DNA from 3 places in the Mixta sp. BE291 genome. Region 1 is predicted to be linked to each of the others. Evidence: predicted binding sites of a transcription regulator. Region 1 holds the regulator's gene; each other region holds the start of a gene.
What was found. Region 1 encodes Fur, which represses iron uptake genes when iron is present. Its sites were predicted from a motif close to ATAATAATGAGAACNACTATCAA; they were not measured.
Positions count from the first base shown of each region.

Region 1 (9,812 bases):
TCTGAACGATGCCCTTACTATCTCCTGTAGCGATGCCGCCGCACCTCCTGTAACGACGCTGCCACACCTCCTGTAGCGACGCTGCCGCTACTTCCCTGCAACGGATTTCATTTCTCTCGCCGTTATGTACTAGTTCATGAGTTCACTATCAGGTAGAATATCTGCTTTAAGGGTTGCTCTGCCAGACAGCGCGCCAGCTGAACATTAAATGAACAGATATCATTCTAAGGACGCATCATGGAAACAGCGGTTTCCGCCGGTAAACTTCCCTCAATATTATGGGGCACGCTCATCATTACCGGCACGGTGGTCGGCGCCGGTATGTTCTCCCTGCCGGTGGTTATGTCCGGCGCCTGGTTTAGCTGGTCGTCAGCTATCCTGCTACTTACCTGGCTGTGTATGTTGCTGTCGGGGTTAATGTTTCTGGAGGCGAGCCTGCATTATCCGGGCGCTGCCGGTTTCGATACGCTGACGCGTGACCTGCTGGGACGCCGCTGGAACCTGTTGAATGGCGCATCTATCCTCTTTGTGCTGGGGATCCTGACTTATGCCTATATCTCAGCCAGCGGCGCTATTTTGCAACATACGTTCGCAACGCTGGCGATGCCGGTTTCCGCCAGGGCGGCAGGGCTCGGCTTTACGCTGCTGGTGGCGCTGTTTGTCTGGCTGGGAACCGCTGCGGTTAGCCGGATTACGCTGATCTTCCTGGGCGCGAAAGTGATCACTTTTTTCCTGCTGTTTGGCGGCCTGCTCGGACACGTTAGCCCGGCGTTGCTGTTTAACGCGGGCGGAGCGGATAGTCACTATCTGCGCTACGGCTGGATGGTGATTCCTTTTTGCCTGGCTTCCTTTGGCTATCATGGCAATATTTCCGGACTAATCGGCTACTACCGGCGAGACGGTAATAAGGTTGCGCGCTGCTTACTGCTGGGCACGCTGTCGGCACTGCTTATTTATCTGGTGTGGATTATCGGCACCATGGGAAATATTCCACGCACAGATTTTATTGCCATCGCTCAACGCGGCGGCAACATTGATGCGTTAGTGGATGCGTTAGGCCATTTGCTGCAAAGCACCTCGCTTAGTCTGCTGCTGACTATTTTCTCCACTTTCGCCGTTGCCAGCTCCTTCCTTGGCGTTACGCTGGGGCTATTTGATTATCTGGCTGATTTATTAAGCACAGATAACAGCGCGAAAGGGCGCTTAAAAACCACGTTATTGACGTTTATCGTTCCGCTTTCTGCGGCGTTAATCTGGCCGAATGGCTTCCTGATGGCGATTGGCTATGCCGGGCTGGCTGCTACCGTTTGGGCGGTTATTACGCCAGCGCTGCTGGTCTGGCGCGCCAGGCAGCGCTTCCCGCACACGCAGAACTGGCGTTTAAAAGGAGGCAACCTGCCAGTGTTACTGGTGCTGGTTTTTGCCGCGCTGAATATTATTGTTTCACTACTAAGTTACGCTGATCTGCTTCCGGTTTACGCCCGCTAAATATATTCTCAGGACGACACGTTGCTCGTCCTGAGAATAAGCTTCATTTCTATATTTATTTGTCGCCATAATTAATTGGGTTTAAATAATTAAATTAGCGATAAATTTATCGCGTTATAAATGCATTAATATACCTTTCGCGCATAGAGAAAGAAGTTGCTGAATATAATCATTTTTCTTGCGATGAATAGTTTTCTTTATTGTTAATTTATCCCGAATTTTATGCGGGTGATGTCATGGTTTGTTAATTTTCCTCTTTGGTGTATTGATAATTCGCGCCACGAAAAATACCCTTATTTGCACGCGGTTGATTATTTTAACTGCCGTTGCTGTTGGCGTTTTTTATTTTCCCATTAAAGAGGAATTAATTATGCGTGCCTTTACAGGGAAGCGTAAGGCTATTAGCTGGTCAGTTTCCGTTATAACAGCCCTTTCAGGTCTTACTATCCTTCCATCCGCTCATGCCGCCGGTTTTTGGGACGATGCCTCACTTACCGGCGCTGCCTATTACTGGCAACGTCAGCGCGACCGCAAAGAAATGCAGCCTGACAGTGAAAAATATGGTCAATATCAGGCTAATTTGCATCACTCCACGATTAACACCAGCCTGGATTTTAGCTCTGGCTATGCGGCCGGTTTTATTGGGCTGGATGTGGCGTTATATGGTGCGCTGGAAGTCAGCAACAGCGGCCCGGCAGCGCCAAACGAAATTGGCTTCAGCAAAGCGAGAAATGCCTGGGATGAGGACTGGGGCGGCGATCGCAGCGGTGTCAGCTTATATAAAGCGGCATTGAAAATGAAAGCGGATAATTACTGGCTGCGCGCAGGTTATCTGCAACCTCAAGGGCAAACGCTGCTTACGCCGCACTGGAGCCTGTTGCCCGGCACCTACCGCGCGGTAGAAGCGGGTGTGCATCAGGATCTGGCCGATGCGGGCGCGCTGGATATCTCTTATGTCTGGAGCGATCGCTATAAAGCGCCCTGGTATCAGCACTTCTATTCATTCCGTAAGGCCGATGGCAAAACCGGTATTCCCTGGCTGCACGCGGTCGGCGCACGTTACGATTTTAAGAACCAGTTAATTCTGGAAGCCTCATGGGGCCAGGCGGCAGATTACATGGATCAATATTTCGCCAAAGCCTCATGGACGCTGCCGCTGGCCGGTAATGATTTGCTCGCCAGCTACCAGTTTTACGGGGCGCACGATCGGGAAAGCGGAGGCGCGGCGAACAGCAATGATGTTTATGATGGTTTAGCCTGGCTGCAGGCGCTAACCTTCGGCTACAACCAGGGGCCGTTTGATTTTCGCCTGGAAGGCACCTGGGTGAAAGCGGAAGGCAATCAGGGGTATTTCCTGCAGCGTATGACGCCATCCTATGCCAGTTCTAACGGACGTCTTGATATCTGGTGGGATGCGCGCTCCGACTGGAACGCCAACGGTGAAAAAGCGGTTTTTGCCGGTGTGATGTATGATTTGAGCGGCTGGGATCTGGCGGGCTGGACGGTGGGGACATCCTATGTCTGGGGCTGGGATGCTAAACCAGCCAGTGGCGCGCAGTGGGATCAACAGCAACGCATTCGTGAATCCGCCTGGAATCTGGATCTGCTTTACACCGTTCAGGAGGGCAGGGCGAAGGATACGCTGTTTAAACTGCACTTTACCCGTTACGACAACCACAGCACTCTCCCCAGCGGCAGCGGCGGATATGGCAATCTCTTCCAGGACGAAAAAGATGTGAAGTTCATAGTGATTGCGCCGTTCACCATTTTCTAAATGGCGCAAAACGCGCAGCGCAAAGCATAAAAAAACCGGTGCCTGAGCACCGGTTTTCATATTACTGCATAGCGTAATTGATTATTTATCGTGTAATGTTTCGTCTTCGCGGCAGTCGCCGGAAGCGCAATGACCATACAGATAGAGGCTGTGGTTGGTCAGTTTAATACCGTGACGCGTGGCGATTTCACGCTGGCGAGTTTCGATTGACTCATCACTAAATTCAATAACCTTGCCGCAGTCCAGGCAGATCAGGTGATCGTGGTGCTGCTGCTGGGTCAGTTCGAAAACGGATTTACCGCCTTCAAAGTTATGACGCGTAACGATACCGGCATCGTCAAACTGGTTCAGGACGCGATAAACCGTCGCCAGTCCGATCTCTTCGCCCATATCAATCAGACGCTTATATAACTCTTCCGCACTGACGTGATGGCTCTCAGGTCCCTGAAGCACTTCCAGGATTTTTAGTCGCGGAAGAGTGACCTTCAGGCCGGCCTTCTTTAATGCGGTGTTATTGTCAGTCATGCGGATATTGTCCTGTTACTTTGCTAGTCACAATGTGGCTGAACAGCCATGAACATCGGTCGACGCTAAGCTAATAGCGTCTCATTATAGAACTGATGCTTCGAAATGGAAACCGTAAGGGTGCGCGTGAAATCGCAAGTGGAAGTAAAGAGAAGTTCGCTACGTCCGGCGTTGTTCATGCTCATTAGGTGCTGTGTTTACATTTCGCTTAATCCTGCCGCTTTGCAGCACAACGGCAGGAAAGCGCGTGACCGATACGGGTATTCTACCGACTCATTGATAAAATTTTCAAACCCGTACCTATCATTTCTATAGGAAAAACCTGTTACGCAATGTGATTTACAGCACAATGCGCGTTAAATCAGGCTTCCAGAATTTCCTGCAGCTGAAGTTCTGCATAAATCTGTTTTACCCATTTATCAACGCGTTCGTTGGTCAATTCAGGCTGACGATCTTCATCAATGGCTAAGCCCAGGAAGTGTTTATCATCCGCCAGGCCTTTTGACGCTTCAAAATGGTAGCCTTCGGTCGGCCAGTGACCCACGATCACCGCACCGTTCGGCTCGATAATATCGCGGATGGTGCCCATCGCATCACAGAAATATTCCGCGTAATCTTCCTGATCGCCACAGCCAAACAGCGCCACCAGCTTACCGTTAAAGTCGATCTCTTCCAGCGTCGGGAAGAAATCATCCCAGTCGCACTGCGCTTCGCCGTAGTACCAGGTGGGGATACCTAACAGCAGAATATCAAAAGCTTCCAGATCTTCTTTACTGCTCTTGGCAATATCATGAACTTCGGCAACATCGTTACCGAGCTGCTTCTGGATCATCTTTGCAATGTTTTCTGTATTGCCGGTATCGCTGCCAAAGAAAATACCTACGATTGCCATGAGTTTAGTAACCTCTTGAAACTTAAAAATATGGTAACTGCCCGTTGTCTGCAGATTACGGCAATAATAGCAGAGACCGTCAGGAGGCGGAACTCGTAAAGCCGCTGCATTTGTTTCTCAGTGCGCTTCTCTTAGCCGTTCAGCGCGCCTGCAACTGGGCGAGAATCATCTCTTCGATCAGCTCGCTGCGGCTGAGACCGCGTTCGGCCGCCATCGCGTTAAGCGCATCAACGGCCTCACTGTTCATCTTCAGTTCAACGCGCCGTAACCCGCGGACCTTGTCACGCTTCAGCTGGTTGCGCTTGTTGATACGAAGTTGCTCATCACGCGACAGCGGACTGGTTTTCGGGCGTCCCGGGCGACGTTCATCTGCAAAGAGATCGAGCGTGGTCCGGTCCGTGTGTTCTTTTGCCATAGAATCGTGATACTGAATGGGCTGCGCGTTTGCGCCGCGCATGGTGACATTTTGGGCCGGTTTACCGCCCGTTTTTCGGCGGCAAAATTTTAGCGCGCCATCATACCCTGACGAAAGAGTGAGAACAATCTTTGTTACGCCGTTAACATATTGCTTTTACAACGCTAAAAAACGCCGTACCGCCCGCAGCACCGCATCCGGTTTTTCTGCATGAACCCAGTGCCCTGCGCCAGCGATGACATGGGCGCGCGCGGCGGGAAACTGCGCCAGCAGCGCATTGCGATGAATATCATCAAGATAAGGCGATAGCTCGCCACGAATAAACAGCGCCGGGCCGTGCCAGGCGGGCACCTCTTCCCAGCCGGAAATCGTTGTGTAGTTGTCCCACAGCGCCGGAACATTAAAACGCCACGCGCCCTCATGGAAAGATTTCAACAGAAACTGAATCACCCCTTCTTCAGCAAGGATAGCGCGCATTACGCTGGCCGCTTCGCTACGTTGCTGTACCTGGGCGGCGGTAACCGCATTCACCGCGGCGAAAATCTCATCGTGGCGGCGGGTGCGATAATCAACCGGGGCAATATCCACCAGCACCAGCTGCGCAATACGTTCGGGCGCCAGCGCCGTCATGGTCATGGCGATTTTGCCGCCCATGGAGTGACCGATCACCGCCACTTTATCGATGCCGTGCGCATCAAGCGTATCCAGCATATCCTGCGCCATCGCCCGATAGGACATCTCCGGGCTGCGCGGCGAAAGGCCATGGTTACGCACATCCACCTGGATCAACGGACGATCCGCTTTTAAACCGCGCGCCAGCACGCCTAAATTATCCAGGCTGCCAAACAGGCCATGAATCAGCAGAATGGGAAGGGCGTCGCGATCGGACTGTTCAGTTTGCAGGCGAGTATTCAAATTCATGGCAAAGTTCTTACAGTTGAAAGGAAAGCATAGGTTATCATGGTTTACATATTCCCTGCCGGTGAGTCAGTGGTTGTTTGCCGGGTTGCTTTGCGGCATATTCTGACTTTTGCCTGCAAGCGCCAACGTCGCTACCGACCCGCAGGATTTAACTTTATAATCCTTATGTTAGAACCAGCGCACAGTTTGTACAGCTGAAATTTGCTACTACGCGCTGCGCCTGATTCTGCCACAAGCAATTACCGTACGGATAAAGATGAAAACGATTGAAGTCGACGAAGAACTCTATCGCTATATTGCCAGCCACACGCAGCACATTGGTGAAAGCGCCTCCGACATTTTACGGCGGATGTTGAAATTTACCGCGGGTCAGCATGCACCGGTTGCGGCTGCCCCTGTGGCTCCTGTTGTTAGCGTGAGTCAGGAAACCGAAGTCAGCAAGCCAACCACGCGCGCGCAAGATCGGGTGCGGGCGGTGCGTGAGCTGCTACTCTCTGATGAGTACGCCGAGCAGAATAAAGCGGTAAATCGCTTTATGCTGATTTTATCGACGCTCTATCGTCTTGATCCCGACGCGTTTGCCGAGGCCACCGCATCGCTGCAGGGACGCACCCGCGTTTACTTTGCGGCTGATGAACAGACACTGTTACAGCATGGCACCCATACTAAGCCGAAGCATGTACCCGGCACGCCGTATTGGGTGATCACTAACACTAACACAGGCCGCAAATGCAGCATGGTGGAACATATTATGCTGGCTATGCAGTTCCCACCGGAGCTGTCAGATAAGGTTTGCGGCACCATTTAACTGAAGCGTCAGGGAGAAGCGCCAATGGCCAATCACCCCCGTGCCGGGCAGCCCGCCCAGCAGAGCGATTTGATTAACGTTGCACAATTAACATCCCAGTATTACGTTCTGCAGCCAGAAAAAGGGAATGCGGAACACGCGGTGAAATTTGGCACCTCAGGGCATCGCGGCAGCGCCGGACGCCAGAGTTTCAATGAAACGCATATTCTGGCAATCGCCCAGGCCATTGCTGAAGAACGTAAAAAGAACGGGATTACTGGCCCTTGCTACGTGGGTAAAGATACGCACGCGCTGTCAGAGCCTGCGATCATTTCCGTACTGGAAGTGTTAGCGGCGAATGGCGTTGATGTCATTGTGCAACAGGATAACGGCTATACGCCGACGCCGGCCATTTCCAACGCCATCCTTGAGCATAACAAAGCGGGCGGCGCTCAGGCTGACGGCATTGTGATCACGCCGTCCCATAACCCGCCGGAAGATGGCGGGATTAAATACAATCCGCCGAACGGCGGGCCAGCTGATACCAACGTCACCAAAGTGGTGGAAGATCGCGCGAATCAGCTGATTCAAAACGATCTGCAGGAAGTAAAACGCCTGCCGCTGGAGCAGGCCTGGGCCAGCGGCCATATTCAGGAACAGGATCTGATTCAGCCTTATATTGAAGGGCTGGCGCAGGTCGTGGACATGGACGCGATTAAAAAAGCGGGCCTGAAAATCGGTGTCGATCCGCTGGGCGGTTCCGGCATGGAATACTGGAAACGCATCGCCGAGCATTACCAGCTGGATCTCACCATCGTTAATGACGCGATCGATCAGACCTTCCGCTTTATGCATCTGGATAAAGATGGCGTGGTGCGTATGGACTGCTCATCAGAATGCGCGATGGCTGGCCTGCTGGCGCTGCGCGATAAGTTCGATCTGGCCTTCGGCAATGACCCGGACTACGACCGTCACGGCATCGTGACGCCGGCCGGCCTGATGAATCCGAACCACTATCTGGCTGTCGCGATCAACTATCTGTTCCAGCATCGTCCGCAGTGGGGCAAAGACGTCGCCGTGGGTAAAACCCTGGTTTCCAGCGCCATGATTGACCGCGTGGTTAACGATATTGGTCGTAAACTGGTGGAAGTGCCGGTGGGCTTCAAATGGTTTGTTGATGGCCTGTTTGACGGCAGCTTCGGCTTTGGCGGCGAAGAGAGCGCCGGTGCCTCTTTCCTGCGCTTTGACGGCACGCCGTGGTCCACCGATAAAGACGGGATCATTCTTTGCCTGTTGGCGGCGGAAATCACCGCGGTAACCGGTAAAAACCCGCAGCAGCACTACGACGAGCTGGCAGAGCGTTTCGGCGCGCCGAGCTACAACCGTTTACAGGCATCAGCCACGTCCGCGCAGAAAGCTGCGCTGTCGAAACTGTCGCCGGAAATGGTGAGCGCCGCCACGCTGGCGGGCGATCCGATCACTGCGCGTTTAACCAGCGCGCCGGGCAATGGCGCCTCCATTGGCGGCCTGAAAGTGATGACGGAAAACGGCTGGTTTGCCGCGCGTCCGTCCGGTACCGAAGATGCCTACAAAATTTATTGTGAAAGCTTCCTCGGTGCGGAACATCGCGAAAAAATCGAAAAAGAAGCGGTAGAGATTGTTAGCGCAGTGCTGAAAAACGCCTGAGACTAATCAATACGCACAAGGCGCTGATATTCAGCGCCTTTTTTTTCACCTGTATCGCACAGTTACGGCATAAAGCGGTAGCCGATGCCGGTTTCAGTCAGCAGATGCGCCGGGCGGGCGGGATCCTGCTCCAGCTTTTGCCGCAGATGGCCCATATAGATGCGCAAATAATGGCTGTGTTCCACCGCGTTTGGTCCCCAGACATGGCTTAACAGCTGGCGCTGCGTCAGCACCTTGCCGGGGTTGTTCAGCAATAGCGCCAGCAAACGAAACTCGGTTGGCGTCAGATGCAGCGTTTCACCTTCACGCACGATATGGTGCGCGGCGAGATCCACCTGCACCTGGCCAAACGCTACCTGCGCGTTAAGCGTCTGTTGTCCCGCCTGACGGCGCAGCGCCACCCGCACACGTGCCAGTAATTCGCCCACGCCAAACGGCTTGGTCAGGAAATCATCCGCGCCCGCATCCAGCGCCTGAATTTTATCCTGCTCGTCACAGCGCGCAGAGAGCACTATCACCGGCACGCTGCTCCACTGGCGGAAATCACGAATAAAATCGATGCCATCGCCATCCGGCAAGCCAAGATCAAGAATAACTAAATCGGGTTTACGGGTTGCGGCTTCGATTAATCCGCGCTGTAACGTTTCGCTGTCATAAACGCGCAGGGTTTCGTTTTCCAGCGCCACGCGCAGGAAACGGCGGATCTCTTTTTCATCTTCAACAATCAGTACGCTGGTCAAACCGGAGACTCTCCAACGCCGTAACGGAAAACGCACTGTAGCAAACCCCGCTGCGCTTTGCGTCGAAAATGGCTGAATTGCACAAGTCAGTTACCCATAATTAACATCTATGTAACTCAATTACATAAAAGCGTAACGCTGCGCTTTTTTTCATCATTTTAGTGGTCGGATGAGTAGTAAAATTACGCAATGCGACGTATCATGATTAACTAATGAACGATTTGTGGCTGTTTAACCTGTTGGGAGGCTCCGGTGATCTATTCCAGTTACCCTTTGCATAAAATTATCCTGCGTCGCACAGCCGTGGTGATCATCGGCCTGCTGGCGCTACCGGTTATGCTGCTGCGCAGCGATCGTGCGCGTTTTTACAGTTATCTGCATCGCGTCTGGAGCAAAACCAGCAGCAAGCCCGTTTGGTTAGCGCAGGCGGAAGCCGCAGGCAGCGATTTCTACTAGTACCGGTTTTCTCATTCGCCCTGTCAGGCTGAGGCTCTCCGCTGATAACAATCCCGCCACGCAGGCGGGATTTTTTTGCGTTATACCACAGCGTCACAGGATTTTCGGTGCGCCACTGCGCAGCTTCA
Region 1 covers NZ_JAVDXN010000005.1:374,152-383,963, forward strand. The annotation lists gene mtr (tryptophan permease) at 238-1,488, shown strand; gene chiP (chitoporin ChiP) at 1,859-3,262, shown strand; gene fur (ferric iron uptake transcriptional regulator) at 3,344-3,787, opposite strand; gene fldA (flavodoxin FldA) at 4,149-4,679, opposite strand; gene ybfE (LexA regulated protein) at 4,819-5,094, opposite strand; gene ybfF (esterase) at 5,251-6,015, opposite strand; gene seqA (replication initiation negative regulator SeqA) at 6,272-6,823, shown strand; gene pgm (phosphoglucomutase (alpha-D-glucose-1,6-bisphosphate-dependent)) at 6,848-8,488, shown strand; gene kdpE (two-component system response regulator KdpE) at 8,551-9,228, opposite strand; gene J2X14_RS14335 (YbfA family protein) at 9,484-9,684, shown strand.

Region 2 (9,812 bases), on a different contig from region 1:
AGCAAACGGTCTACGCGCCGTTGATGGAATATATCGCTGATAACCGTATTCATGCCGTATCCATCAAAACCTACACGCCCGAAGAGTGGGAACGCGATCGTAAGCTAAACGGTTTTTAAGCCGTTGAGGCGGCTTATGGTCCGCCGCTCAATGGCCTTTTCAGTTCTGACAACAGAGAGCAGTTGCAATGGATAAATTTCGTGTACAGGGTCCAACCCGGCTAAGCGGTGAAGTCACCATCTCCGGCGCTAAAAATGCCGCGCTGCCGATCCTGTTCGCCGCTCTGCTGGCTGAAGAGCCGGTAGAGATTCAGAATGTCCCGAAGCTGAAGGACATTGATACCACCATGAAGCTGCTCAGCCAGCTTGGGGTGAAAGCAGAGCGTAATGGCTCGGTGCATCTCGATGCCAGTAAGGTTGATATCTATTGCGCCCCTTATGAGCTGGTGAAAACCATGCGCGCCTCGATTTGGGCGCTGGGGCCGCTGGTGGCGCGTTTTGGTCAGGGACAGGTTTCTCTGCCTGGCGGCTGCGCTATCGGCGCGCGTCCGGTTGATTTGCATATCACCGGCCTGGAGCAGCTGGGCGCGGAAATCAAGCTGGAAGAGGGCTATGTAAAAGCGTCAGTGAATGGGCGGCTGAAAGGCGCGCATATTGTCATGGACAAAGTCAGCGTCGGCGCGACCGTCACCATTATGTCTGCGGCAACCCTGGCGACCGGCACCACCGTGATCGAAAACGCCGCCCGCGAGCCGGAAATCGTCGATACGGCGAACTTCCTGAATACGCTGGGCGCGAAAATCAGCGGTGCGGGCAGCGATCGCATTACGATTGAAGGCGTTGAGCGTTTAGGCGGCGGCGTCTATCGCGTCCTGCCCGATCGCATTGAAACGGGCACCTTCCTGGTTGCTGCGGCGATTTCCGGCGGCAAGGTGGTTTGTCATAAAACGCAGCCTGATACGCTGGATGCGGTACTGGCGAAGCTGCGTGAGGCCGGTGCGGAAATCCAAACCGGCGAAGACTGGATCAGTCTGGATATGCACGGCAAGCGCCCTAAAGCGGTGAACGTGCGTACCGCGCCGCATCCGGGTTTCCCAACCGATATGCAGGCGCAGTTTACGCTGTTGAACCTGGTGGCGGAAGGAACCGGCGTGATTATCGAAACCATTTTCGAAAACCGGTTTATGCATATCCCTGAGCTGATTCGTATGGGCGCCCATGCGGAAATTGAAAGCAATACGGCGATTTGCTACGGCGTCGATAAGCTGTCTGGTGCGCAGGTGATGGCAACGGATTTACGTGCTTCCGCCAGCCTGGTATTGGCCGGTTGTATCGCTGAAGGCACCACCATTGTCGATCGTATTTATCATATTGATCGCGGCTATGAGCACATCGAAGACAAGCTGATCGCCATGGGCGCAAATATTGAGCGTGTGAAAGGCGAGTAAGCAGCGGTTCTGAAGTGTGGCATTGCATAAAACAGCTCCCGTATTCGGGGGCTGTTTTTTTTTGGGGCTTAATGGATTCAGGAGCGTGAACGGATCAGCTTTTTGCGGTCAATCAGCTTATTGGTCAGGGGATCGTAATAGCGACTGGGCCAGATCTCTGCCGGATGAACCGCAATCGCCTCAGCAATTAACCACTCCCCCTTGGGCCAGGGGCGATTGAGCGCGTTAGCCAGCGTTGATGAACTCAGGCCAGCCTTGCGTGAAACGGCGGCAAGAGAGGTTCCTCTGCGGTGCAGGGCAGCGATAATATCCGCAGTATGCCAGTCTTGTCTGGACTTGGCCTTATTCACATTACTCATAGCGCACTTCTCCCTATGCTGGTTTCGCGTGACGAAAAAATTCGGCGTTTTTTAGAAACTTTACGGTAAATGAATCAGAGGAAAGAGTATATTTAGTTTTGTTAATCAGACTCCTGCTTACCGTTGGGTGGTTTTTTATAGCAAACAGCATCCGCTTATTTCCAGTAAATTCCAAATGTCGCAAGAGAAATGTGTCTCTCTTCGCAAAAGCCAGGCGGAGATTGCAAACGGGAAGGGGAAAAGAGAGAGCGGGAGCCTGATATAGCGCTCCCTTGACCTGTCAGGAGTCGCGCTGTACGGCCATATGCGCAAGCGCTTCCAGCGCGCTGCGCCAGGGGGATTCTGGCAGCGCCTGCAGGGCGGCGATCGCTTTATCCGCTTCTTCCTCAGCCCGCACGCGTGTCCACTCCAGCGAGCCGCACTGACGCATCGCTTCCAGCACCGGATCCAGCAGATGACGGCCATTGCCCTGTTCGATCGCTTCGCGGATCATTGCGGTCTGTTGCGGATCGCCGTGGCGCATGGCGTGCAGCAGCGGCAGGGTCGGCTTGCCTTCGCTTAGATCGTCGCCAACATTTTTGCCCAGCGTTTGTCCATCAGCGCTGTAATCAAGCAGATCGTCAATCAGCTGAAACGCGGTGCCCAGATAGCGACCATAATCCTGTAAGCCCTGCTCCTGCGCCTCGGTAGCGCCCGCCAGGATACCGGAAGATTGCGCCGCCGCCTCGAACAGGCGCGCCGTTTTGCTGTAAATCACCCGCATATAGCTCTCTTCGGTAATATCCGGGTCATTACAGTTCATCAGCTGCAACACTTCGCCTTCGGCGATAACGTTTACCGCTTCCGACATCAGCCCCAGAATGCGCAGCGAGCCGAGGCTGGTCATCATTTGGAAAGCGCGGGTATAGATAAAATCCCCCACCAGCACGCTGGCCGCGTTGCCAAACGCCGCATTGGCGGTCGCTTTCCCACGGCGCATATCGGATTCATCAACCACATCATCATGCAGCAGCGTCGCAGTATGAATAAATTCAATCAGCGCGGCGATGGTCACATGCTGTTTGCCCTGATAATCGAGCGCGCGTGCCGCGAGAATGGCAATCATTGGACGAATACGCTTTCCGCCGCCGCTGATAATGTAGTAACCCAACTGATTGATGAGCGAAACATCTGAATTCAGCTGTGAGAGGATGGTCTCGTTGACGGCCGCCATGTCTTGTGCGGTTAATTCATTAATTTGTTCTAAATTCATCAGTCTGTTCAGCTATTGCTCTGTTCAGCGCCATGTTAAGCGACTTTGCCCATGTCTGTGCCACGTAATGTATTACAGATTGTACTTGAAAAACGAGGCTCTTGAATCCTGAGTATGGCGCTGCGTTTTTTTTCTGCAATCCTTTGCTATGTCCTCTTGTCAACGCAGGGATTTTTGCGTAGAATTCGCGCCCTATTGTGAATATTTATCGCGCCGCCTGACAATTGAAGAAGGTAAGCGCAGAAGCGGAGTTTTATATGTACGCGGTTTTCCAAAGTGGTGGCAAACAACACCGAGTAAGCGAAGGTCAAACCGTTCGCCTGGAAAAGCTGGACATCGCAACCGGCGAAACTATTGAGTTCGATCAGGTTCTGATGATTGCAAACGGTGACGACGTTACAATCGGCGCACCGCTGGTTTCAGGTGGCGTGATCAAAGCAGAAGTTGTTGCTCATGGTCGTGGCGAGAAAATTAAGATCGTTAAGTTTCGTCGTCGTAAACACCATCGTAAGCAGCAGGGCCACCGTCAGTGGTTCACTGATGTGAAAATCACTGGCATCAGCGCCTGAGAGGAGATCTGACAAATGGCACACAAAAAGGCTGGCGGCTCAACACGTAACGGTCGCGACTCTAATGCACAGCGCCTGGGCGTAAAACGTTTCGGCGGTGAATCTGTACTGGCTGGCAACATCATCGTTCGTCAGCGTGGCACCAAGTTCCACGCAGGCACCAACGTTGGTCTGGGCCGTGACCACACTCTGTTTGCAACTGCAGACGGTAAAGTGAAATTTGAAGTTAAAGGCCCGAACAACCGTAAATACGTCAGCATCGTTGCTGAGTAAGGTTGTCGTGCTGCAGGCTGATTAATCTGCCTGCCAGAGAATGAAAGCCCCGCAGAATATTGCGGGGCTTTTTACATTTTAGGCTTGCCTGATTTGCTGTACAATTTACGTACAGTCTTTCCGCAACGGGTCATCGCTTATGGCCTCGGCGGAATAAAGCCGCACCGGTTTTCCGGTCGCCAGGTGAATGATTTACGGAGAAGGTAAATGAAGTTTGTTGATGAAGCGACGATTCTGGTCGTTGCAGGTGACGGCGGTAATGGTTGCGTCAGCTTCCGTCGCGAAAAATATATTCCGAAAGGTGGCCCGGACGGCGGCGACGGCGGCGACGGCGGCGATGTCTATCTGCTGGCCGATGAAAACTTGAACACGCTGATCGACTACCGCTTTGAAAAATCTTTCCGCGCAGAACGCGGGCAGAACGGACAGAGCCGTGACTGTACCGGTAAACGCGGTAAAGATATCGTGATTAAAGTGCCGGTCGGCACACGCATTATCGATCAGGGCACCGGTGAAACGTTGGGCGATCTGACGCGTCATGAGCAAAAGCTGATGGTAGCGAAGGGCGGCTGGCACGGCCTGGGCAACACGCGCTTTAAATCCTCGGTTAACCGTACCCCGCGACAGAAAACCATGGGTACGCCGGGCGAGAAGCGCGATCTGCAGCTGGAGCTGATGCTGCTGGCCGATGTGGGCATGTTAGGCCTGCCGAACGCCGGTAAATCGACCTTTATCCGTGCGGTTTCTGCCGCCAAGCCGAAAGTGGCCGATTATCCCTTTACCACCCTGGTGCCAAGCCTGGGCGTGGTACGAATGGATAACGAACAGAGCTTTGTGGTTGCCGATATTCCCGGCCTGATTGAAGGTGCTGCCGACGGCGCGGGCCTGGGTATTCGCTTCCTGAAGCATCTGGAGCGCTGTCGCGTTCTGCTGCACCTGATCGACCTGGCGCCCATTGATGAATCCGATCCGGTAGAAAACGCCCGCATCATTCTTGGCGAGCTGCAGAAATACAGCGAAAAACTGTATAACAAGCCGCGCTGGCTGGTCTTCAACAAAGTTGATTTGTTGAGTAAAGAAGAAGCGGAAACGCGCGCGCAAGCGATTGTCGAAGCGCTTGGCTGGGATGAGAAACATTATCTTATCTCTGCCGCTAGTCAGACCGGCGTGAACGCGCTGTGCTGGGATGTGATGTCCTTCCTGAACGCCAACCCTAAAGAGGCGGAAGAGGAAGAGAAGAAACCTGAGAAAGCCGAGTTCATGTGGGACGATTACCACCGTGAAACGCTGGAACAGGCGGAAGAAGAAGTGGATGAAGATTGGGATGATGACTGGGATGAAGATGACGACGAAGGCGTCGAAATCATCTATCAGCATTAATCTACTCCGTCAACGCAGCCCGGCTTATCGCCGGGCTTTTTTTTATGCTTTTTTCACCATGGACAGCAAGCAGTAGCGCAACGGTAAAGAAAATGATTATCATTACCCTTTGATTGTTTATCGGGATCGATCATGCCTCATCGTCGTCTTTGTTCTCTGTTTACTGTGCTGATGGCTTTCGCCTTTGGTGCCTGTGCCGCGCCTGCCGACTGGCCGCGCCAGCTGGGCAGCGGTGAACACACGCTTACCCTGAAGCAGCCGCCACAGCGGATTGTCTCAACCAGCGTGACCTTAACCGGCTCATTACTGGCGCTCGACGCCCCGGTGGTTGCCAGCGCTGCCGCCATGCCCGGCAAGCGCTTCACCGACCAGCAGGGATTTTTCCGCCAGTGGGGAGATATTGCGCGTCAACGTCACGTTCAACGGCTGTATAGCGGAGAGCCCGCAGTTGAAATGGTGGCTGCCGCCCAGCCCGATCTGATTGTTGTTAGCGCCACCGGAAATGATTCGGCGCTGGCGCTCTATCCGCAGCTGTCCGCTATCGCGCCGACGCTGGTAATTAATTATGACGATAAAAGCTGGCAGCAGGTGATGATGGATTTAGGCCAGGCGACGGGCCATGAAAAGCAGGCGGAGCAGCGCGTTGCCGATTTTGATCGGCGCTTGCAGCAGGTACGTAAAGCAATAACGTTGCCGCCACAGCCGGTATCGGCTTTTGTCTATAACCGACACGGCCCTGTAATCAATCTCTGGACCAGCGCTTCCGCGCAGGGGCAGCTGTTGCAGCAGCTTGGTTTTACTCTGGCCGTACCCTTGCCCGGCGGGTTTAACCTGATGGCGCTGCAAAAGCGCCGGGACAAGGTGCCGTTAAGCGGGGAAACGCTGGTTAATGGCTTAACCGGCAAAACCTTTCTGTTGTTTGCCGCTGATGAAAACGATGCTGCCGCGTTAATGCGTGAACCGCTGCTGGCGGGAACAGCGGCCGTCGGGCAGCGGCGCGTTTTTGCGCTGGGTGAAGAGAGTTTCCGCCTCGATTACTATAGCGCCGGGCAGCTACTTACCCGCATCGGGCAGCTGTTTAGCACAGTCCCGCCCACAACGCCTGTAGACCATCGGTAAGGCCACCGCGCCAGCACAGCGCATCATGGCCACCTTCAAATTCACGATAGTGAACATCGTGACCAGATGCCTGAAGCAGCGGCAGCAGCGTGCGGTTGGATTGCAGAATGATTTTTTCATGTAATCCTGCCTCAAGCCACAGCCGCTGAGGATGAGCCGCTCCGGCACCTTGCCCGATCAGTTCTCCCAGCCTGCCGCCGCTGCTGGCGGTCTGGCGGTCGGGCCACCAGAAAGAACCCGACAGGCTAATGGCGCCGTTAAACCATTGGGGCCAGCTCAACGCGGCATACAGCGCGGCCAGTCCGCCATAGCTCTGGCCAGCTACCAGCGTCGGCAGCCTGTTATCCCATGCAGGTAACCACTCCTTCACCTGCGGAAGCAGCTCCTCCTGCAGCGCCAGCCAGAATTCAGGGTTACAGGGCAGCTCGTGGCTGCGCTGCGCGGTGCCAATAGCATCAATAAACAGATAACAGGCGGGAGGGAGCTCCCCGCGCTGCGTCAACGTCTCCAGCGGCGTGGCAAGGGGCATGCCATTCACCCAAAACTGACCGTCCAGCACAATCGCCAGCGGGCGCGGCGTGCTGCGGGTTTCCCCGGTTTGCAGCAGCCAGACCGAACGACGGTTAGCCAGACGGGAGCTGTACCACAGACGCGTTGTCAACGGATGGCTGGCGCAAGCGGAAAGCCCACGATCCAGCGCCTGCCAGGCGGGCTGCGGCGGCGCGTCGGGCATATGCAGCGGCGAAACCGCATGGCCGCGCCCGTTGCGCCAGCTGCGTAAAGGATTAAGCGGATCGGCAATCGCCGCAGGCAAATGGTTTTTCCACCAGCCGCGCAGTTTGTCAGCCGCCAGATGATCGGCTGGGAAATCAGCATCGTCCCGGCTGGGGATCAGACAATAACTGCCACGCCACCGGCTGCTGAGCGTCACTTCACCTTGCCAGATATTGGTTCCTGCCACGCGCTGTAGTGAAAAAGGGCGCTGTTGGCGATGATGATCGGTGATACCGGCAATGTTCAGCCATACGCGACGTGTCGTCGAATGATGTTCATCGCCCTCTGGATCGCGCCAGTAAAACACCATTCGGCAGCGATCCTGCTGTACTTCAGCCATGGCCGGAATGCCAGCCTGCATTTTTGCCTGCCACCAGGCGTCGCTACCCATTTTCACCACGCGCTTCCTCAACGGTAAAAAAACATAAAGTTAATTGATAACCATATTGATAATCATTTGCATTTTCAATAATCTGTTTCCGCTTGTTAACAGGACGAATAACCTGAGCCAATAACGGATATAAAATGAAAAAAGCACATTACTTAGCTTACCAGCTTCTGGTGCCGCTCACGCTGGCCGGTGGGCTGGTAAGCATCAACAGCAGGGCGGCAGAAACGTTAACGGAAAACAGCGCGGACGAAGGCGCGATGGTCGTGACGGCAGAGCAACAAACGTTACAGGCGCCGGGCGTCTCGACGATTTCCGCTGACGCGATCAAAAAACATGCGCCAGCACGAGACGTTGCTGAAATTATTCGTACTATGCCAGGCGTTAACCTGACCGGCAACTCGACCAGCGGTCAGCGCGGCAATAACCGACAAATTGATATTCGCGGCATGGGCCCGGAAAACACCCTGATAATGGTGGATGGCAGGCCGGTAACCAGCCGTAACGCCGTGCGCCTTGGCTGGCGCGGCGAACGCGATACCCGTGGCGACACCAGCTGGGTACCGGCGGAAATGATCGAGCGTATCGATGTGATTCGTGGACCGGCGGCGGCGCGCTACGGCAACGGTGCCGCAGGCGGCGTGGTGAATATTATCACCAAAAAAGAGAACGACGGCTGGCACGGCGCATGGAACACTTATTACAACGTGCCGCAGCATGATGAAGAGGGCAGCACCCGCCGCACCAATTTCAGCCTGAGCGGCCCGCTGAATGAGGATCTGAGCTTTCGTCTGTATGGCGGCCTGAGCAAAACCCAGGCGGATGCGCAGTTTATCAACCAGGGACATCAATCTTTACGTACCGGCACCTATGCCGATACGGTGCCTGCCGGACGGGAAGGGGTGGAAAACAAGGATATCAATGCGCTGTTGCGCTGGGCTTTCGCGCCGATGCAGGCGGTGGAGTTTGAGGCCGGTTACAGCCGTCAGGGCAATCTTTATGCAGGCGACACGCAGAACACCAATAGTAACGCACTGGTGAACGAAAATTACGGCAAAGAAACCAACCGCCTCTATCGGCAGAATTTTGCCGTCACCTGGACCGGGGCCTGGGATAACGGCATCAGCACCAAAAGCTTTGCGCAGTATGAAAACACGCGCAATTCACGCCTGCAGGAAGGCCTGGCGGGCGGTACGGAAGGGATTTTCGCCAGCAACAATTTCTCTACCATTGAACTGAACGATGTGCTGCTGCACAGCGAAATCAGCGTGCCTTTTGCGCTGTGGGTTAATCAAACGGCAACGCTGGGTACCGAGTGGAATCAGCAGCGCATGAAAGATCCTTCTTCCACCAAGCAGGCGCTGAGCGGCGGTGATATTGACGGGATCGCTACCGGCAGCCGCAGCCCTTACTCGCAGGCGGAGATTTTCTCGCTGTTTGCTGAGGATAACGTTGAGCTGACCGACAGCACCATGCTGGTGCCGGGGCTGCGCTTTGATCACCATTCCATCGCCGGTAATAACTGGAGCCCTTCGCTTAACCTTTCGCAGGCGCTGGGCGAAGAGGTTACGCTGAAGCTGGGTATTGCCCGCGCTTACAAAGCGCCCAGCCTCTATCAGACCAACCCCAACTACGTGCTTTACAGCCGCGGCCAGGGCTGTCCGGCCAGCGGCGGCGCCTGTTACCTAATCGGTAACGACGATCTGAAGGCTGAAACCAGCATCAATAAAGAAATCGGGCTGGAGTGGAAGCGTGACGGCTATCAGACAGGGCTGACCTGGTTCCGTAATGATTACCGTAACAAGATTGAGTCAGGCTATCTGCCAGAGGGCACCTCAACCAACGGCAAGACGGACGTTTATAAGTGGGAAAACGTGCCGAAAGCGGTAGTGGAAGGGCTGGAAGGTACGGTGAATCTTCCGCTTAGCGATACGGTAAGCTGGAATAACAATCTCACCTGGATGCTGCAAAGCAAAAACAAAGAGACCGGCGATCGTTTATCGATTATTCCGCAATACACGCTGAACTCGATACTCAGCTGGCAGGCAACGCAAAATCTGTCGCTGCAAACCTCATTCACCTGGTACGGCAGACAAACGCCGAAAAAATATAATTACAAAGGTGAGACGGTTACCGGCAGCGAAAGGGATGAGGTAAGCCCTTACTCTGTGCTTGGCCTTAGCGGAACCATGGAGGTCAATAAATATGTCAGCGTCACGCTGGGGGTGGATAACCTGCTGGATAAGCGTCA
Region 2 covers NZ_JAVDXN010000003.1:478,375-488,186, reverse strand. The annotation lists gene ibaG (BolA family iron metabolism protein IbaG) at 1-119, shown strand, start outside; gene murA (UDP-N-acetylglucosamine 1-carboxyvinyltransferase) at 188-1,447, shown strand; gene J2X14_RS09810 (helix-turn-helix domain-containing protein) at 1,525-1,806, opposite strand; gene ispB (octaprenyl diphosphate synthase) at 2,087-3,058, opposite strand; gene rplU (50S ribosomal protein L21) at 3,316-3,627, shown strand; gene rpmA (50S ribosomal protein L27) at 3,643-3,900, shown strand; gene cgtA (Obg family GTPase CgtA) at 4,108-5,280, shown strand; gene fepB (Fe2+-enterobactin ABC transporter substrate-binding protein) at 5,413-6,399, shown strand; gene fes (enterochelin esterase) at 6,359-7,564, opposite strand; gene J2X14_RS09775 (TonB-dependent siderophore receptor) at 7,699-9,812, shown strand, end outside.
Region 2: the regulator Fur is predicted to act here: its motif matches at 7,620-7,642, upstream of J2X14_RS09775 (TonB-dependent siderophore receptor).

Region 3 (9,812 bases), on a different contig from region 1:
ACCTGGCCGCTGCCAAGCTTTGCCGGACAGGCGGCGGTGCCTTCCACCGTTGACCTGTTCGTCAATGGCTATCGCACCAGCAGTAATCAGGTTCAGCCCGGCCCGTGGACCATGAACAATATGCCGTTCGTTAACGGCGCCGGTGATGCGGTAGTGGTGACCACTGACGCGGTAGGACGTCAGGTCAGCACTTCGCTGCCCTTTTATGTCTCCAGCGATCTGCTCAAATCCGGCCTTTCCGACTTCTCTTTTTCCGCCGGGGCGCTGCGCAATAATTACGGCATCAAAAATTTTGATTACGGTACCGCGGCGGCCAGCGGCTCTTATCGCTACGGCCTGACCGACTGGCTGACGCTGGAAACCCATGCGGAAGGTGCCGACAGCCTGGCGCTGGGCGGCGGCGGCGCTCAGCTCAGGCTGGGCGCTTTCGGCGTGGTAAACGGCGCGCTGGCGCAAAGCCGTATGGACGCCGCCAGCGGAACCCAGTACAGCTGGGGCTATCAATATAATAACCGTTGGTTCAGCCTGGGCACCCAGCATACTATTCGCAGCGCGGATTTTGCCGATTTAGCGCTCTACAGCACCCGCAGCAGCAATACCAACGACATCGTCTGGACACTGAGTCGCCGTAGCGCGCAGTATAACGCCAGCGTGTCGCTAAACCGCTTCGGCAGCCTCGGCGCAGCCTTTATTGATATCACCAGCGGCAGCGGCGATCGCACGCGCCTGTGGAACCTCTCCTGGAGCAAAAACCTGTGGGGCAACAGCAGCCTGTACGTTGCCGCCACGCGCGATGTCGGCAGCGACGCATGGAGCGGCGCGGTTTCGTTGATTATCCCCTTCGGCGAGCACAGCAACGCCAGCCTCAGTTTTGAACGCGATCAGCAGGGCGGAAATGCGCAGCGCGTTTATCTGTCGCGGGCGATGCCCAGCGACGGCGGCTTCGCCTGGGACGCCTCCTGGGCCAATCAGAACAGCGGCGGCGATTATCGCCAGGGCAGCCTGCGCTGGCGTAACCAGAAAATCGATACGTCCGCCGGGTTTTATGGCGACAGCGACAACAGCACGGAATGGGCGGATGTTACCGGTTCGCTGGTGCTGATGGACAGCCGCCTGTTTGCCGCTAACGAAGTCAATGATGCGTTTGTGCTGGTAAAAACCGGTTATCCGGATGTCACGGTGCGCTATGAGAATCAGGCGATGGGCCGTACCGATCGCGACGGCTATCTGCTGGTGCCGCGTATCAGCTCTTACTACCCGGCCAAGTATGATATTGACGCGCTCGATTTACCGCCGGATATGACGGTGCCGCGCGTCGAGCAGCGCTTTGCGGTAAAACGTCAGAGCGGATTCCTGCTGCGCTTCCCCGTTGAGGCGCTGCGTGCCGCCAGCGTGATCCTGCACGATCAGCATGGCGATCCGCTGCCGGTCTCTAGCCAGGTCATGCGTGACGGTGAGCCTACGGAATATGTCGGCTGGGACGGACTGGCCTGGCTGGATAATTTGCAGGCCGAAAACGCGATGGCGGTGGTAACGCCCGACGGACGCCGCTGCGTTACTCATCTTTCGCTGGCGCAGGGACGCCCGCAGGCGCTGAAAGTTTACGGCCCGGTGATTTGTCCGCTGCCGGAACGGCCGCGCGGCGCGCCGGACAGCGTATCTACTAACTCAACCGCAGGAATTCTGCCATGACGATACGGTCAGCGTTGTTTTTAGCCCTGCTGCTGGGCGGCTTTAGCGGAACGCTGCACGCCGCCTGTACCCTGCCTGCCTCTACCGCCAGTTTCGGCTCCGTCACCTCTTTTGCCGCTAACAGCAGCGCCAGCACCGTTACCACCTCGGCCAACATTAACTGCGGCGCTGGCAGCACGTTATCGTTGCTGTCGGGCAATAATATTACGCTGCGCCTCGCCAGCGCCTCAGGCCCCAGCGGCACGCGCGGCAGCCTGCGGCCTGCGGGCTCCAGCAGTGACAGTATTCCGGTACAGCTCTGTACCGCCTCAACCTGCGCCACAGAATTGACCATCGGCGGCGCGGCGGTCACCTATAACGAAACGCAGCTGGCCGGTCTGGTCGGCCCGCTTGGCGGACTAAACTTCGCGGTTCCGCTCTATTTGCGCACGGTGCCTGGGCAGGTGGTTGCCGCTGGCACCTACAGCGGCACGCTGAACGTGGCGGTCACCTACCGTATTTGTACCGGTCTTGGAGCGCTGGGCCTCTGCCTGCTGGGTCAGGATCAAAATGGCTCCGGCACCATTCCAATTACGGTCAACCTGACCATTACCAACGATTGCACCACCATTACCGCGCCGAATATCAGCTTTGGCAGCGCGCCGTTAGTGAGTAGCTTTTCCGCCGTCTCGCAGTCAATCAGCGTGATTTGTACCAAGGGCAGCACCTATACGGTAGGCTTAAGCAATGGCAATTACGCCAACGGCAACGTACGCAATATGGCGAACGGCACCAACCGACTGAGCTATGAGATCTATAAAGGCACCGGCAGCAACCGTTGGGGACCAGCCGGTACTGAGCGCCAGTCAAGCGCCAACGCCACCAGCGTCAGCAGCGATGGGTTAACCCGTACGTTTCCGTACACGGCGCGCGTTTTAACCACCCAGAGCACGCCACCGGCAGGTAATTATACCGACAACGTGGTAGTGGATTTGGCGTTCTGATTCGGGCGCGCTTATCGCGATTGCCGTTTAAAGCCAACGGGTTTAACCGCATGCCGTGCCGCCTGATGGCTTCTGCGAAACAAACTGTCTGTTATTCATATTTATTAATATTTACTCGCAATTCTGCGCTGCGATTTTTTGCAGTAAAAGCAGTGACTTGACTGGTAGGAACAGTTACAGAACTCGACAACCTGCCCGTTTCTCCTAGCCTTAACAGTGAATTTCATTGAATACATCAGGAGGAAAAATGGCAGACCAATACAAAATGCAGAATCCTCTCACCCAGTATTACACCGGTGAATACCCGAAACAGCGTCAGCCCGCCCCAGGCATCCAGCAGGATATGCAGCCGGTGCCGGATTGCGGCGAAAAAAGCTACCGTGGCAGCCAGCGTCTGGAAGGACGCAAGGCGCTGGTAACCGGCGCTGATTCCGGTATTGGCCGCGCGGCCGCTATCGCTTATGCACGTGAAGGCGCTGATGTGGCAATTAACTATCTGCCTGCTGAGCAACGTGATGCGGAAGAAGTGGCTAACTATATCCGCGAGGCGGGCCGCAAAGTGGTGCTGATTCCCGGCGATATCAGTGAAGAAGCTTTTTGTAAGCAGCTGGTCACCCAGGCAAAAGAAGAGCTGGGCGGACTGGATATTCTGGCGCTGGTGGCCGGTAAGCAGGTTGCGGTAGAGCAGATCGCTGAGCTGACAACCGAGCAGTTCCGTAAAACCTATGAGACCAACGTGTTCTCGCTGTTCTGGATTACGCAGGCGGCGATCCCGCTGCTGCCGGAAGGCGCATCGATCATCACCACGTCGTCGATTCAGGCCTATCAGCCCAGCCCGCATCTGCTGGATTATGCCTCTACCAAGGCGGCAATCCTTGCCTATACGCGTGCGCTGGCAAAACAGGTGGCAGAGAAAGGCATTCGCGTAAACAGCGTGGCGCCAGGCCCTATCTGGACGGCGTTGCAGATTGCAGGCGGCCAGCCGCAGGAGAAACTGCCGGAGTTCGGTAAGCAAACGCCGATGAAGCGTGCGGGTCAGCCAGCGGAACTGGCAGGCGTTTATGTTTATCTGGCGTCGCAGGAATCAAGCTACGTCACGGCGGAAGTGCATGGCGTAACCGGCGGTGAGCATCTCAGCTAAACGCGGTTAGCGTAAAATACGTGCGCTTCGGCTCACCGGGCCGACAATAAAAAATACCGCAGCGGTCGCTGCGGTATTTTTTTGCCGGAAGATTGGTCAATCCAAAGCAGGCCGACTCAATAGCGGGTTATCCGTTACTTCTGCACGGTTTCCATGCCCATCAGGCCAATCTTAAGATAGCCTGCACCGCGCAGGGCATCCATGGCGCTCATCAGCGTTTCATAATCTACTGATTTATCCGCCTGGAAAAAGATAGTGGTATCTTTATTGCCTTCCGTCTGCGCATTCAGCACCTCGATCAGCTGCTCTTTGCTTACCGCTTCATTGCCGATATACATCTGCTTATCTTCTTTAATGGAAAGATAAACCGGCTTTTCCGGGCGCGGCTGCGGCGCGCTGGTTGAGGCAGGCAGGTTAACCCTGACATCTACCGTGGCCAGCGGCGCGGCGACCATAAAAATAATCAGCAGCACCAACATCACGTCGATAAACGGCGTCACGTTGATCTCATGCATTTCACCGTTACTGTCTAAATCATCATTTAACCGCATCGCCATAACGCTTAACCTACCCGCAGTTTATGCGCGCTCTGTACCGGATGCGCGTCGCCTTTACTGCGCGCCAGATCAAGATCGCGACTTTGCAGCAGCAACACCTGCGCCGCTACATCGCCCAGGCCCGCTTTATAGCTGGCAATCATACGGGCGAAAATGTTGTAGGTGACCACCGCCGGAATCGCGGCAATCAGGCCGATAGCGGTGGCCAGCAGCGCTTCTGCGATCCCCGGCGCAACCACTGCGAGGTTGGTAGTTTGGGTTTGGGCGATGCCGATGAAGCTGTTCATGATGCCCCACACGGTGCCGAACAGGCCGATAAAGGGCGCAACGGAACCGATGGTCGCCAGGAAGCCGTTACCGCGACCGGCATGGCGGCTGATGGCCGCAACGCGGCGTTCCAGACGGAAGCCGGTACGCTCTTTAATCCCTTCGTTGTCGTCTGAACCGGCAGAAAGTTCCAGTTCGTTCTGCGCTTCTTGCAGCAGTACTGCGCTCTGGCTGCGCGCATGAAATGCGTCGCTGAGTTCGGCGGCCTGACGCAGCGAACGCGCTTCCGTCAGGGTTTGCTGCTCTTGTTTCAGGCGCCGCCGCGCCGAGGTCAGTTCAGTAAACTTGCCGAAGAAGATGGTCCAGGTGACTACGGACGCCAGCAGCAGCCCGATCATTACCGTTTTTACTACGATGTCCGCATGTTCATACATGCCCCAGACGGAGAGATCCGCCTGCATCAGTTCATTGGTCACCACGCTTTTTCTCCAACCTTAAGAAGAGTCATTCAAACAGTTCCGGATCATACCAAAACAAGAGCGAATTGATACTAGTTCTCATTAGTATTTACAAAGATTTCTCCTGCTTTCCCTTCTGCCGGGCGGAAGTGCGCGCTAATGTAACCGGTTAGTTTTTAAACTGTGACGCTGCGTATAAATTTATTAAAACATCGTTTTAATTGTGTGATGCGATTCATTCAATTCAGCAGCGCCAATTTTCCGCCTGCGCAATTTATCTATAGTGAATCAGCCCTGCTGGCATCTGACCCTTGCCCTCCCCTCTTTCAGACCAGAAATCGGGCTCCCTTTAAGCGCAGGAGATCATCATATGAAAATGAAAAAACTGTTGCTGGCATTATCGCTGGCATCCACCGCGCTGTTTGCCTCTTCAGCCGCTTCGGCAAAAGTGCTGAAGGTGGCAGAAGTTCAGCCTGCCGGTTATCCCACCGTCGTTGCACTTGAACATATGGGCGAAAAGCTGAAGCAGGCGACCGATGGTCGGCTGGAAATGCGGGTTTATGCAGGCGGCACGCTCGGTGATGAAGAGCAAACGCTACAACAGGTACAGATTGGCGCCGTGGATATGATTCGCGTTTCGCTGGCACCGGTTTCCACTATCGCACCGGAAACCGGCGTGCTGACGCTACCCTATGTGTTTCGTGATGAAGCGCATATGCATCGCGTCCTGGACGGCGAGATAGGGAAAGCGATTACCGACAAGTTTGATCAGGATCCCAGGGCGCGCATGGTGTTTCTCGGCTGGAGTGACGCCGGTGTGCGTAACATGATCACCAAAGATCCGGTCACCAAACCAGAAGATCTGAAAGGAATGAAAATTCGCGTCCAGAACAGCGCCATTTCGCTGGCGACGTTAAAGGCGATGGGCGCCAATCCGGTGGCGATGGGCGTGAGTGAAGTGTTCAGTGCGATGCAGACCGGCGTGGTAGATGGCACGGAAAACAATCCGCCCACCTTTGTTGCCCACAACTATCTGCCGGTAGCGAAGTATTACACGCTGACCGGGCACTTTATCCAGCCGGAAATGATCCTGTTCTCTAAACGCACCTGGGACAAACTTTCAGCCGAAGATCAGGCGCTGCTGCGTAAGCTGGGCAAAGAAGCGCAGGAAGATGAACGCAAGCTGTGGGCGGAATATAACCAGCAGTCGCTGGATAAGATGAAAGCAGGCGGCGTGACGTTCCAACAGATCGATCGCGAGATCTTCGTGAAAGCCACACAGCCGGTACGTGACCAGTACGGTAAAGCGTATCAGGATATGATGCAGCAAATCGCTGCGGTGAAATAACCCTCCCTGCGCCACGATGCCTCGTGGCGCCGCTAATCAGGTAACACACTATGTCTGCCTATTCACGTTTAATGGATGCGGTCTATCTGCTGTGCATGCTCATCGCTGCGGTTGCGTTGCTGTTAATGGTGACGGTGATCCCCGTTGGCATCTTCGCCCGCTATGTCATGAATGATGCGCTCTCCTGGCCGGAGCCGGTCGCGATTGTCTGCATGATTATTTTTACCTTTATCGGCGCGCCGGTGGGCTTCCGCGCGGGGACCCATATCTCTGTATCGATGGTGACCGATCGCCTCTCGCCGCGCGGGCAAAAAATTGCGGCGCTGTTAAGCAATTTGCTGATGCTGGCTGCCTGTCTGGTTATTTTTCAGGCGAGCTACGCGCTGTGTGAAGCGATGTGGTATCAGCCGCAAGCCTCGTTGCCCTCCGTCACCTTTGGGGTGATGTATCTGCCTATTCCGGTTGGCGCGCTGCTGACCATTCTGTTTGTGATTGAACGCCTGCTGTGCGGCGAGCAGTCCGAACGCCCGCTGGTCAGCCTTGGCGGCACCCACTGATTCGGAGCTTAAGATGGACGCACTGATCTTGATTGGCAGTATGGTAATCCTGTTGCTGATAGGCTTTCCGGTCGCTTTTGCCGTCGGCCTCAGCGCTTTTATCGGCGCCTGGTGGATCGACCTGCCGCTGGAGGCGGTGGTTATCCAGATTACCAATGGCGTAAATAAGTTCTCATTATTAACCATTCCGTTCTTTATTCTGGCGGGCGCAATTATGGCTGAAGGCGGCATCGCCCGACGGCTGGTTAACTTCGCCTATATTTTTGTCGGCTTTATCCGCGGCGGGCTGTCGCTGGTGAATATTGTCGCCTCGACCTTCTTTGGCGCGATTTCCGGCTCGTCGGTGGCGGATACCGCGTCGATCGGCTCGGTGATGATTCCGCAAATGGAAGAGAAAGGCTATCCGCGCGATTTTGCCGCAGCAGTGACCGCCAGCGGATCGGTGCAGGCGGTGCTGACGCCGCCCAGCCATAACTCAGTGATCTATTCGCTGGCCACCGGCGGCGTGGTGACCATCTCCTCGCTGTTTGTCGCCGGTATCTTTCCCGGCCTGCTGCTGGGGCTGTGTCTGATGGTGATGTGCCTCGGCTTCGCGCGCAAGCGCGGTTACCCAAAAGGCGAACGCATCCCTTTTCGCCAGGCGCTAAAAATCTTTCTGGATGCCTTCTGGGGTCTGTTTACTATTGTGATCATTCTCGGCGGCATTCTCTCCGGCATCTTCACCGCCTCGGAGTCGGCGGCGATCGCCTGTTTGTGGGCCTTTTTTGTCACCATGTTTATCTACCGCGACTTTAAGTGGAGCCAGCTGCATATCCTGCTGTTTCGCACCATTAAAACCGTCACCATCGTGATGGTGTTAATCGCCTTCGCCTCCGGCTTTGGCGCGGTGATGACCTTTATGCAGTTGCCGACCCTTATCACTGACGCTTTTACCGCTCTGTCGGACAATAAATATGTGATTCTGATGTGCATTAATCTACTGCTGCTGGTACTCGGCACGCTGATGGATATGGCGCCGCTTATTCTGATCCTGACGCCGGTGCTGCTGCCGGTGGCCACCGCGCTGGGTATCGATCCGGTGCATTTCGGCATGATCATGATGACTAACCTCGGCATCGGCCTGATCACCCCGCCGGTCGGCACGGTGCTGTTTGTCGCCAGCGCGGTGGGTAAGCAGAAGATCGAGCAGGTGGTAAGGGCAATGCTGCCGTTTTACTGCGCGCTGTTTGTGGTGCTGATGCTGATTACCTATGTCCCGGCAATTTCGCTGTGGCTGCCGCACGTGATGGGCGTGATGTAACCCTGTATGTTTTGCCGCAGCGCCCCTTCTGCTGCGGTGATAACAGCTAACATGGCAAAGCGGGCGTCAACGGAGCCATTTTCCGCTGCCGCCCGCTTTTTTCTCCCTTAACGGCCACTGTCTGATAGTGGCAAATCACGCTCAACCCCAGCCCGCTAAACGTGATAAGTTAACGCTTCACTACAGGTTAGGCAGGACCGCTTGCAGCATGTCGAAAAAAAAGATTGAAACCACTCTGATTAGCGCTGGCAGACAACCCCGTTACACACAGGGCGCCGTTAACAGCGTTATTCAGCGCGCCTCTTCACTGGTATTCGCTACCGTGGCCGATAAAAAACGCGCTACCGCCGGACGGGCGCAGGGCGAACTGTTTTATGGTCGCCGTGGCACGCTGACCCATTTTTCGTTGCAGGAGGCGATGTGCGAGCTGGAAGGCGGCGCGGGCTGCGCGCTCTACCCTTGCGGCGCGGCGGCGGTCTCAAATGCGATTCTGGCGTTTGTTGAGGCGGGCGACGAGGTGCTGATGGCCGGTTCGGTCTATGAACCCACGCAGGATTTCTGCAATAAGATCCTCGCTAAACTCGGCGTGACCACGCGCTATTTCGATCACCTTATCGGCCCGGCGATCGCCGAGCTGGTGCAGCCGAATACCAAAGTGGTTTTTCTTGAATCCCCCGCGTCGATCACTATGGAAGTGCAGGATGTACCGGCGATCGTGCAGGCGGTGCGCAGTAAAGCGCCCGACGCAATTATTATGCTGGATAATACCTGGGCCGCCGGTTTGCTGTTTCGTCCGCTGGAGCACGGCGTGGATATCTCAATTCAGGCGGGCACCAAATATCTGGTGGGCCATTCCGATGCGATGATCGGCACCGCCGTCAGCAATGCGCGCTGCTGGGATCGCCTGCGCGAGAACTCCTATCTGATGGGACAGATGGTGGATGCGGATACCGCTTATGTCACTAGCCGCGGCCTGCGTACGCTGGCGGTGCGCCTGCGTCAGCATGAGGAGAGCGCGCTGGCGGTGGCTAACTGGCTGGCGGCGCGCCCGGAAGTGGCACGCGTTAATCATCCGGCGCTGCCGCAGTGCCCGGGACATCAGGCCTGGAAGCGCGATTTCAGCGGCAGCAGCGGTCTGTTTTCCTTTGTGCTGGCGCAAAAACTGAGCGATGAAAAGCTGGCACAATTTCTTGATGGTTTTCACCACTTCAGCATGGCTTACTCCTGGGGCGGATTTGAATCGTTGATTCTGGCGAATCAGCCGGAAGAGCTGGCGGCCATTCGCCCGGCTAACGGCGTGGATTTTAGCGGCACGCTGGTGCGGCTGCATATTGGCCTGGAGCATGTTGACGATCTGCTTGAGGATTTAGCCGCCGGTTTTGCGCGTATCGCCCAGCCATAAGCGGTAAAAAGCACGCTAACCTTAAACAAACACTTAACGGGTCGCCCTCTGTGATTTTCAGACAGGATAAGGGCGGCTCTTTGCAGTTACACTTAAGCGATTACCAC
Region 3 covers NZ_JAVDXN010000006.1:255,314-265,125, forward strand. The annotation lists gene J2X14_RS15720 (fimbria/pilus outer membrane usher protein) at 1-1,692, shown strand, start outside; gene J2X14_RS15725 (Csu type fimbrial protein) at 1,689-2,675, shown strand; gene J2X14_RS15730 (SDR family oxidoreductase) at 2,923-3,816, shown strand; gene exbD (TonB system transport protein ExbD) at 3,951-4,373, opposite strand; gene exbB (tol-pal system-associated acyl-CoA thioesterase) at 4,379-5,116, opposite strand; gene J2X14_RS15745 (TRAP transporter substrate-binding protein) at 5,469-6,446, shown strand; gene J2X14_RS15750 (TRAP transporter small permease) at 6,497-7,003, shown strand; gene J2X14_RS15755 (TRAP transporter large permease) at 7,017-8,303, shown strand; gene metC (cystathionine beta-lyase) at 8,512-9,705, shown strand.
Region 3: the regulator Fur is predicted to act here: its motif matches at 5,185-5,207, upstream of exbB (tol-pal system-associated acyl-CoA thioesterase).